Regions from separate parts of the Streptomyces sp. NPDC057253 genome, predicted to be linked through region 1. Evidence: riboswitches for the same ligand, from Rfam matches in the RefSeq annotation. Region 1 holds a riboswitch; the other holds the start of a gene.

Evidence for each region. Region 1 has a riboswitch for cyclic di-AMP ahead of ACFULQ_RS37595 (transglycosylase family protein). Riboswitches for the same ligand answer to the same signal wherever they lie in the genome.
Region 2: linked by a shared signal. The riboswitch ahead of ACFULQ_RS22710 (transglycosylase SLT domain-containing protein) and the one ahead of ACFULQ_RS37595 (transglycosylase family protein) in region 1 are both predicted to bind cyclic di-AMP.

The regions. Positions count from the first base shown of each region.
Region 1 covers NZ_JBHUXV010000104.1:10,851-16,380, reverse strand. The annotation lists gene ACFULQ_RS37605 (cytochrome P450) at 1-1,427, shown strand, start outside; gene ACFULQ_RS37600 (transglycosylase family protein) at 1,620-2,606, shown strand; cyclic di-AMP (ydaO/yuaA leader) riboswitch at 2,812-2,974, shown strand; gene ACFULQ_RS37595 (transglycosylase family protein) at 2,978-3,661, shown strand; gene eno (phosphopyruvate hydratase) at 3,952-5,238, shown strand; gene ACFULQ_RS37585 (septum formation initiator family protein) at 5,357-5,530, shown strand, end outside.
Region 2 covers NZ_JBHUXV010000041.1:17,258-22,787, forward strand. The annotation lists gene ACFULQ_RS22700 (polyprenyl synthetase family protein) at 1-825, opposite strand, end outside; gene ACFULQ_RS22705 (CocE/NonD family hydrolase) at 1,027-2,940, shown strand; cyclic di-AMP (ydaO/yuaA leader) riboswitch at 3,180-3,381, shown strand; gene ACFULQ_RS22710 (transglycosylase SLT domain-containing protein) at 3,387-3,869, shown strand; gene ACFULQ_RS22715 (HAD family hydrolase) at 3,873-4,685, opposite strand; gene ACFULQ_RS22720 (LacI family DNA-binding transcriptional regulator) at 5,196-5,530, opposite strand, start outside.

The DNA of each region.
Region 1 (5,530 bases):
CCACCGCCACCCCCGATCCCACCGCCACCCCCGATCCCGCACCCACCTCGGCCCCTGCTCCCGCCTCGGCCCCTGCTCCCGCCTCGGCCCCTGCTCCCGCCTCGGCCCCTGCTCCCGCCTCGGCCCCTGCTCCCGCCCCGGCCCCCGCCCCCGCCGCAGATCCCACCCCCGCCTCCCCACCCCCCGCCCCCGACCTCTTCACCTGGGAGTTCGCCACCGACCCCTACCCCGCCTACGCCTGGCTGCGTGAGCACGCCCCCGTGCACAGGACCCGGCTTCCCAGTGGTGTGGAGGCCTGGCTGGTCACCCGGTACGCCGACGCCAAGCAGGCCCTCGCCGACCAGCGGCTCAGCAAGAACCCGGCGCATCATGACGAGCCCGAGCACGCCAAGGGGAAGACCGGTATCCCGGGGGAGCGCAAGGCGGAGCTGATGACGCATCTGCTGAACATCGATCCACCGGACCACACCAGGCTCCGACGGCTCGTCAGCAAGGCGTTCACACCGAGGCGGGTCGCCGAGTTCGCGCCGCGGGTGCAGGAGTTGACGGACCGTCTGATCGACCGGTTCGCGGCCACCGGTTCCGCCGACCTCATCCACGACTTCGCCTTCCCGCTCCCCATCTACGCGATCTGCGACCTCCTCGGCGTCCCCCGCGAGGACCAGGACGACTTCCGGGACTGGGCGGGCATGATGATCCGGCACGGGGGAGGCCCGCGGGGCGGCGTCGCGCGGTCCGTGAAGAAGATGCGCGGGTATCTCGCCGAACTCATCCACCGCAAGCGGGAAGCGTTGCCCGCGGAACCCACTCCCGGCGAGGACCTCATCTCCGGGCTCATCCGCGCCTCCGACCACGGCGAGCACCTCACCGAGAACGAGGCCGCGGCCATGGCCTTCATCCTGCTGTTCGCCGGCTTCGAGACCACCGTGAACCTGATCGGCAACGGCGTGTACGCCCTGCTCACCCACCCCGAGCAGCGCCGGCGGCTCCAGCGGTCCCTCGCCGACCGGCGCAGCGACCTCCTGGAGACCGGCGTGGAGGAACTCCTGCGCTACGACGGTCCGGTGGAGCTCGCCACCTGGCGGTTCGCCACCGAACCGCTCCGCATCGGCGGCCAGGACATCGCGGCCGGCGACCCCGTGCTCGTCGTGCTGGCCGCGGCGGACCGGGACCCGGAGCGGTTCGCCGACCCCGACGTGCTCGATCTGTCCCGCCGTGACAATCAGCACCTCGGTTACGGACACGGCATCCACTACTGCCTCGGGGCCCCGCTCGCCCGTCTGGAGGGCCAGACCGCGCTCGCCACCCTCCTCACCCGGCTGCCGGATCTGCAACTCGCGGTGGATTCAGCCGATTTGCGCTGGCGTGGTGGGCTCATCATGCGTGGACTGCGTACTTTGCCCGTGGAGTTCACTCCCGTCCGGTAATCCACCGAGGGGTCCGCCCAACCCCGCGGCAGGGCCGCTTAAACATGACGCACCCTCAAGTCTGTGATCTTCACGTGATCTACGCGGCATTAACTTGTGACAAGTGATCGAATCCCTATACGTTCACGGACCAGCGCGGTGGTCCGTACCACTCGCCGCGCGGGTTTCTGCTGTCGTGGGAAAGGTCCCTTCATGCTCTCCGGGAACGGTCGTCACCGTCGCCCCCGTCAGGCTCCGGCTCTGCTCGTGGCGGCCGGCGTGACGGGATCCGCCATCGCGATCCCCCTGCTCGCGGCGAGCGGGGCGAGTGCCGCGACCGGCGCCACCTGGGACCGGGTCGCGGAGTGCGAGAGCGGCGGCACCTGGAGCGCCAACGACAGCAACGGCTACTACGGCGGCCTCCAGATCTCCCAGGAGAACTGGGAGAAGTACGGCGGCCTCTCCTACGCCGAGACCGCGGACCTGGCGAGCCGCAACCAGCAGATAGCCGTGGCCGAGAAGCTCCTCGCGGACCAGGGCATCGCCGCCTGGCCGACCTGCGGTCTGCTCGCCGGGCTCAGCAAGGACTCGAGTTCGGCGGGGGTGGACACAGGCGTGGCGAGTGGTACGCCCTCGACCTCCGCGTCCGGATCGTCGGATTCGTCCGGATCATCCAGCTCGTCCGGTTCCTCGGACTCGTCGGGCATCGAGGACTCTCCCGGTCTGCTCGACTCGCTGGACGGTTCGTCCTCGACGCCGTCGCCGACGGCCACCCCCTCGGCGGAAAGCGACAGTTCGTCCAAGTCGGGCAAATCGGCCACCAAGAGTCCGGAAGCCTCCGGCAAGGAGAGCGCGCAGCCTTCCGACGACTCCCCTGTGGTGAGCTCAGAAGAGGATGAAGCGGACAAGTCGTGGCAAGAGGGCGGTTCTTCGGCCCTTGTCGACGTCGGCTCCCTCGGCTCCGGCAAGCACCGCGGCGACAGCGCCGACGAGGTCACGACGAAGAGCACGGCACTCTCCGGCGGCCGTCACGCCGCCCGCACCTACACCGTCCAGGAGGGCGACTCCCTCGTCTCCATCGCCGACTCCCTTGGCCTCGACGGCGGATGGCGTGCCCTCTACGACGAGAACAAGGACGTCATCGGCGCCGACCCGAGCAACATCTCCGCCGGTCAGACCCTCGACACAGGGGCTGAATAGGGCCGAAAAGGCCTGAAAAACAGCGGGAGTTCACGTCCCACTTCGCGCCGAATGTCCACTTTGGTGAAAGTGTGGGATGAGTCTCAGAAGCCCTGATCGTCTTTGAAATTCCGCCGAGCGCGTGTCTACCGTCGTCACCGCTCGGCAACCCGAGCCCCGTCTGTCGCAACGCCGAATCCTGCCAGCGGCCGTACGGGAACAGTCGTCGCGTCAAGCGCCGTAGGCAGGAGCGGGGGACCCAAGGTAAGCGCCGGGCCCAGCAGTTCACGCTGGACCGGCTTGGGGTGAAGTCACGCAGTGCGCGTGACCGGGCAACTCAACCGGCCCGAACCCGACAGCTCACCTCGCAGGCGTCGGTGAGGGGATCCACCATGCTGTTTTCCGGCAAGGGCAAGCACCGTCGTCCGTCCAAGGCCACCCGCGCCGCCGCGCTCGCCGGCGTCACCGGTGTCGCCATCGCCGCCCCGCTGATGGCGGCCGGCGGCGCCTCCGCCGCCACCGCCTCCGAGTGGGACGCCGTCGCCCAGTGCGAGTCCGGCGGCAACTGGTCCATCAACACCGGCAACGGCTACTACGGCGGTCTGCAGTTCTCGGCCTCCACCTGGGCCGCGTACGGCGGCACGCAGTACGCCGCGCAGGCCAACCAGGCCAGCAAGGCGCAGCAGATAGCCGTCGCCGAGAAGGTCCTCGCCTCCCAGGGCAAGGGCGCCTGGCCGGTCTGCGGCAAGGGCCTGTCCAGCGCCGCCTACAGCGGCAGCAGCTCGTCCTCCAGCTCCTCGAACTCGAACTCGGGCACCAGCACCCGTTCGACCAACGAGCAGAGCGCCTCCCGCTCCTCCGAGCGCCCGGCGGCCAAGAAGACCGTCACCACCCCGACCGGCAAGAAGGTCAAGAAGGGCGACGGCGAGTACAAGGTCGTCAAGGGTGACACCCTCAGCTCGATCGCCGAGAAGCACAAGGTCAAGGGCGGCTGGCAGAAGCTGTTCAAGCTGAACAAGGACATCGTCGAGGACGCCAACCTCATCTACCCGGGCCAGCAGCTGCACCTGAAGTAAGACCCAGCTGAACCACAGTGCCCTCACAGCCGTGGTCCTCATACTGAAGGCCTCGTGAGGGTCACCCCCCGTCCCCATGGGCTCCCCGCTCCGGTGCGTGTTCCCCCGTACGCACCGGGGCGGGGTTTTTTGTGCGCCGGCTTCCCGGCCTTTGCGCGCGCTTGCGCGGACGTCTTTGTTCAGTTCAGAAACAATTTACTCTCGGTTTCGTCCACAGGTCGGTCCACACGGTGGCCGATACGCCGGAGCCGGTTAGGCTCTAGTCGCCAGGCTCACCATCCAAGAAGGAGATGCTCGTGCCGTCCATCGACGTCGTCGTAGCCAGGGAAATCCTCGACTCGCGAGGCAACCCCACCGTCGAGGTCGAGGTCGGCCTCGACGACGGCAGCACCGGTCGTGCCGCCGTCCCGTCCGGCGCCTCCACCGGTGCCTTCGAGGCCATCGAGCTGCGTGACGGTGACCCGAACCGCTACCAGGGCAAGGGTGTCGAGAAGGCCGTCCTCGCCGTCATCGAGCAGATCGGCCCGGAGCTCGTCGGCTACGACGCCACCGAGCAGCGCCTGATCGACCAGGCGATGTTCGACCTGGACGCCACCGACAACAAGGGCTCGCTCGGCGCCAACGCCATCCTCGGCGTCTCGCTCGCCGTCGCCCACGCCGCCTCCGAGGCCAGCGACCTCCCGCTCTTCCGCTACCTGGGCGGCCCGAACGCGCACCTGCTGCCGGTGCCGATGATGAACATCCTGAACGGCGGCTCGCACGCCGACTCCAACGTGGACATCCAGGAGTTCATGATCGCCCCGATCGGCGCGGAGTCCTTCTCCGAGGCGCTGCGCTGGGGCACCGAGGTCTACCACACGCTGAAGAAGGTCCTGAAGTCGAAGGGCCTGTCCACCGGCCTCGGCGACGAGGGCGGCTTCGCGCCGAACCTCGAGTCCAACCGCGCCGCGCTGGACCTGATCCTCGAAGCGATCAAGGAAGCCGGTTACATCCCCGGCGAGCAGGTCGCCCTCGCCCTCGACGTCGCCGCCTCCGAGTTCTACAAGGACGGCAAGTACCAGTTCGAGGGCAAGGAGCGCTCCGCCGCCGAGATGACGGAGTACTACGAGGAGCTCGTGGCGGCCTACCCGCTCGTCTCCATCGAGGACCCGCTGTTCGAGGACGACTGGGCCGGCTGGAAGGTCATCACCGACAAGCTCGGCGACAAGGTCCAGCTCGTCGGCGACGACCTGTTCGTCACCAACCCCGAGCGCCTGGCCCGCGGCATCGAGGAGGGCACCGCCAACGCCCTCCTGGTCAAGGTGAACCAGATCGGCTCGCTCACCGAGACCCTGGACGCCGTCGAGCTCGCCCAGCGCAGCGGCTTCAAGTGCATGATGTCCCACCGCTCCGGCGAGACCGAGGACGTCACCATCGCCGACCTCGCCGTCGCCACCAACTGCGGCCAGATCAAGACCGGCGCCCCGGCCCGCTCCGAGCGCGTCGCCAAGTACAACCAGCTCCTGCGCATCGAGGAGATCCTCGACGACGCCGCGGTGTACGCCGGCCGCAGCGCGTTCCCGCGCTTCAAGGGCTGAGGGGCTTCAAGGGCTGACCCGTACAGGGTCACGCCTTAGCCAGTCGTACGTACGTCCCCGTACCGGTCCCGTACCGTGTGCGGGGACGTACGCACGTAGAAGGGGAGGCGGAGAGCCGATGGCCGTGAAGGACCGGGACCGTTTCTCCACCGCGACCAGGATCAAGCTGCTCGGCGAGCAGACCGCGGCCCGGGTCTACCGCTCCCAGACCAAACGCCAGGCCCGCCGCTCCCGGCTGACCGGCCGGGCCGCGCTGCTCGCCCTCGTGGTGTGCACCCTGGTGGTGGCGCTG
Region 2 (5,530 bases), on a different contig from region 1:
GAGGTCGGAGTCGAGCAGCTCGCACAGGGCGATGTCCTCGGCGAGACCGAGGCGGGCGGCCCGCTCGCGCAGCCGCAGCACCGGCATGGTGGGGATGCCCTCGCGCAGGTCGGTGCCCGGGGTCTTGCCGGACTCGTGCGAGTCGGAGGCGATGTCCAGCACGTCGTCCGCGAGCTGGAAGGCCACGCCGAGGCGCTCGCCGTACTGGGTCAGGACGTCCACGACCGTCTCGTCGGCGCCGGACATCATGGCCCCGAAGCGGCAGGAGACGGCGACCAGGGAGCCCGTCTTGCCGCCGAGCACGTCCAGGTAGTGCTCGACCGGGTCGCGGCCGTCCATCGGGCCCGCGGTCTCCAGGATCTGGCCGGTGACCAGGCGTTCGAACGCCTCCGCCTGCACCCGGACCGCCTCGGGGCCGAGGTCGGCGAGGATGTGCGAGGCGCGGGCGAAGAGGAAGTCGCCGGTCAGCACGGCCACCGAGTTGCCCCAGCGGGTGTTGGCGCTGTCGACCCCGCGGCGCACCGCGGCCTCGTCCATCACGTCGTCGTGGTACAGCGTGGCCAGGTGGGTCAGCTCCACCACCACGGCCGACGGCACCACGCCCGGCGCATAGGGGTCGCCGAACTGGGCGGCGAGCATCACGAGGAGCGGCCGGAACCGCTTTCCGCCCGCGCGCACCAGATGCTGGGCGGCCTCCGTGATGAAGGGGACCTCGCTCTTGGTGGCTTCGAGCAGTCCCTCCTCGACAGCCGTCATTCCGGCCTGGACATCGGCTTCCAGAGCCTGGTCCCGCACGCTCAGCCCGAACGGCCCGACGACGGTCACGAGGGGTCTCCTGTCTGCTGGTGTCTTCTGGCGGTTACGCGGAATGTCGATAGGTCGCTGCCATCACTCAAGTCAGCGTATCCGGTCACCTTTGGATCACCGATAGCGCCCGCCCCGTCCATGCCAGGCGGTATCGGATCACGACCGGTATGTTTTTGATCACCTGAAAAGAACGGACATCTATCTCCTTATAGGGAAATGATGCACATCCGTACGCCCTTCCCCCACGAGACGACGCACGACGACGTCCGCGTCCCGCTGCCGGACGGGACGCGGCTGCACGCGCGGGTGTGGCGGCCGCTCACTCCCGAACCGGTACCCGCGATCCTCGAATACCTGCCGTACCGCCTCACCGAGGGCACCGCGCCCCGCGACGGGCAGCGCCACTCCTGGTACGCGGGCCACGGCTACGCCTCCGTGCGCGTGGACGTGCGCGGGCACGGCGACAGCGAGGGCGTGCCGGGCGAGGCGTACTCGGCGACCGAGCTCGCCGACGGGGTCGAGGTCGTCGACTGGCTGGCGGCGCAGCCCTGGTGCGACGGCAGGGTGGGCATGGTCGGCATCTCCTGGGGCGGCTTCGGCTCCCTGCGGATCGCGGCCCTCGCACCCGAGCCGCTCAAGGCGGTCGTCACCGTCTGCGCGACCGACGACCGCTACGACAACGACGTGCACTACCTGGGAGGTTCCGTCCTCGCTGCGGACACGCACGCGTGGGCGGCGACGATGCTCGCCCTCGCCTCCCGGCCGCCGGACCCGCTCCATGTCGGCGACGACTGGCGGGACATGTGGCTCAAGCGCCTGGAGGCCCTGGACCCGCCGCTCCACACCTGGCTCGCCCACCAGACCCGTGACGAACACTGGCGCCATGACAGCGTCCGCGAGGACTACGGCTCCATCGACGCGGCGGTCCTCGCAGTGGGCGGCTGGCACGACCCGTACCGCGACACGGTCCTGCGGCTGGTCGAGCACCTGCCGGCCGACCGGGTCCGCGGGATCGTCGGCCCCTGGTCCCACCAGTACCCGGACCGCGGCACCTACGTCAGCCACTCCCACCCCCCGGCGACGGCGTACGGCACCCTGCCCGGCCGCTGGGTCGGCGAGCCCGCCTGGCCCTCCCCCCACGTCACGACGGTGTCGTACGGCCTTCAGGGCCCCGCCGTGCTGGTCCGCTCGCCGCAGCACACCGGCGTGGACGCCGGCCCGTTCGTCCCGTCCGGCGGCGACGCCGATCTGCCGCCGGACCAGCGGGAGGAGGACGCCCGTTCGGCCTGCTTCGAGTTCGCGGTGGGTGAGCAGACGTGCGTGCTGGGGCGGCCGCGGGTGCGGCTCAGGGTGACCTCGGAGGTGTCGCGCGGGCAGGTCGTGGCACGGCTGTGCGATGTCGCGCCGGACGGCTCGTCGACCCTCGTGACGCGGGGGGCGCTGAACCTCTCCGCACGCCATGGCCCGGACCGGGCGGTGCCCTGGGAGCCGGGGGCCACGCAGGAGGTGGCCTTCGAGCTGAGCGGCACCGGGCACGCCTTCCCGCCCGGCCACCGGATCCGGCTCGCCGTGTCCTCGGCGTACTGGCCGTGGATCTGGCCGCAGCCCGAGTCGCAGGCGGGCTTCACGCTGGACCCCGCGGGCAGCTTCCTGGAGTTGCCGGTACGCGCGCGTGAGGCGTCCCCGGACATCACGTTCGCGGAGCCGGAGCAGGCCGCGCCGCCGGGAGGCACGCAGGGCGTGGCCGCCGACGGATGGAGCCCGGTCACGCTGGACGAGCCGCGACCCGAGCGGCTGGTCGTGCGGGACGTGGCCAAGGGCGAGTGGCGTCTGGAGGTCGATCCCCGGTACGGCGGCACGCGCGTGTACCCCGACGGGCTGGAGTTCACCGAGGACGCGCGGGAGACGTACACGATCGACGAGAAGGACCCGCTGTCCGCGCGCACCCGCTCGGACCGGTCGATCCGGCTGCACCGACCCGAGCTCGCCTGGGACACCACCGTGCGCTCCCGCTCGGAGATCAGCTGCGACGGGACGGACTTTTCCACCTCGAACGAGGTGATGTGCACCGACGGCGGTGAGGTGGTCTTCCACCGGACATGGGAGCAGCGGATCCCACGGACGGCCGGTTGACTATGAGTTGGGTCTCTTGCCCGTTTTGCACGTCTTGCGCATGGGCGTGACTTGACTCACTCCAGCCGACGGATCGACAGATATCCGGAATTCCTCAATCCGCCTTTTCGGCTGCGTCAGTTGAGACTTGCGACCGCAAAGGATCAAGTGCCTCAAATGCCCCCGACCAAGGTCAATAGGCACTCCACGTGAATTCGCCACTTGTTCCGGACATGTGCTCTCGCATACGTTCCCGGCCTGTCGGGCGGACGCCGAATCCTGCCGCCGCCCGTACACCCACCGAGAACCACGGCAGGAGCGGGGGACCCAGGTAAGTCGCCGGAACGGTCGTCTTCGGACATACCGGTACGGCTTGGGGTGAAGTCATGCCTTTTACGGGCATGGCCGGGCAACTCCCCGCCCGAACCCGACAGCTCACCTCGCAGGCGACGGAGAGGAACTTCGCCATGCCTGCTGCCGCTCAGCACCGTGCTTCCCGCACCCACCGTCTCGTCCGCAAGCTCGCCGTCGCCGGCACCGGAGTCGCCGTACTCGCGCTCCCGCTCATCGGTGCGACGACCGCGTCCGCGGCCACCCCGGCCGTACAGACCGCGACCAGCCTCGGGTACGCCAACAACCTCGACGGCTGGATCCGCGCCTCCCTCGCCGTCATGGCGGAGCACGGGATCCCCGGCTCCTACGACGGCATCTACCGCAACGTCATCCGCGAGTCCTCCGGCAACCCCTACGCCATCAACCTCTGGGACTCCAACGCGGCCGCCGGCACGCCCTCCAAGGGCCTGCTCCAGGTGATCGACCCGACGTTCAACGCCTACCACGTGGCCAACACCTCGTGGGACCCGTACGACCCGGTCGCCAACATCACCGCGGCCTGCAACTACGCGGCGGCGCGGTACGGGTCCATCGACAACGTGTTCGGCGCCTACTAGGAACTACGCCCGGCTGAAGAGTCTTTCGAGGACGACGGCGATGCCGTCGTCCTCGTTCGACAGGGTCACCTCGTCGGCCACGGCCTTGAGTTCGGGGTGGGCGTTGGCCATCGCGACGCCGTGGGCCGCCCAGTCGAACATCGGGATGTCGTTGGGCATGTCCCCGAAGGCGATCGTCACCTCGGGTCCCAGGCCCAGGTGTTCGGCGGCCAGCGCGAGGCCGGTCGCCTTGGTGATGCCGCATGGCTGGAGTTCGACGGTCCCGGGTCCCGACATGGTGACCGTGGCCAGCGAACCCACCACCGAGCGTGCCGTGACCGCCAACTCGTCGTCCGACAGGTAGGGGTGGCGCAGCAGCACCTTGCTGATCGGCTCGCACCACAGGTCGTCGCGGCGGCCGACCCGCACCGCGGGCAGGGTCGGATGGGGCATCAGATAGCCCGGTTCGATGAGCGTGAGCCCGTCGACACCGTCCTGGTCCACCGCCGCGTACACCAGCCCGACCTCGGCCTCGATCTTCCCCAGCGCGGTCTCCGCCAGCTCCCGGTCCAGGGTCACCGACCAGAGCAGACGGTCCGCGCCGGCGTCGTACACCTGCGCGCCCTGTCCGCACACCGCGAGCCCCGTGCTGCCGAGGTCGTCGAGGAGCGGCCGCACTCTGGGCGCCGGCCGTCCGGTCACGACGAGGTGCTGGGCCCCGCCCTCCGCCACCCTCGCGAGCGCGGCCAACGACCGGTCGGAGAGGGTGTCGTCGGCGCGGAGCAGCGTGCCGTCCAGGTCGGTGGCGATGAGTGAATATGCGGGGGAGGCGGCCATGATCAGAGAATACGGATGGTTGGCCCCTCCGACTCGACGCGAACCGGACGGCTGCTGCTTTCACATCTGTTGACGGCAGTTCCGGTTCGGGGGGTGCGGCGGTGTGCTGCGCACCGCCACCGCGCGCCGCGCCCCGGTGTGCGGGCGGTTCGGGGGCATGTCCCGTGCGGTTCCGGCAGGTTGAGATGGCGAAGGGGTGGGGCGGGCAGTGCGGGGCTCCCCATGCCGCGGTGACCGGTCGCGACCCCGCCCGCCTTGTGCCGATGCCCCCATGGCGCCCGCCGCCCCGGCTGCCCCCGTCCGTGACAAGGCGGCCGCGCTGGGCCGCGGTTGGGGCGGGGGGACCGAAGGCGCCCCGACTGCCTCATGCCGACGTGACCCGCGCCACCGTGACCGGTCGCGACTCCCCCTGCCTCATTCAACGGGCCCGTGACGCAGGGACCGGTGGGCTCCCCCGCCTGCCCATCCCGCGGCCCTCACACAGCCCTGCCCTGCCCTGCCCGCGGAGCGCTACGCCGAGTCCCTTACCACCAGTTGGGTCGGGAGGATGACTCCCGCTGTGTTCTCGCCGGACATCTGGGCCAGGAGCATGCGGACCATCTCGGCGCTGATGCGGTCGAAGGGCTGGCGCATGGTGGTGAGGGCCGGGGCGATGGCGGTGGCCGCCGGGGAGTCGTCGAAGCCGCCGACGGCGATGTCGTCGGGGACCGAACGCCCGGACTGCTGAAGGACGTTGACGACACCCAGGGCCATCAGGTCCGAGGCGACGAAGACCGCGTCCATGTCGGGGGCCTGGGCGAGCAGGCGCCGGGCCGCGCGCTCGCCGCCGCTGCGCCGGAAGTCGC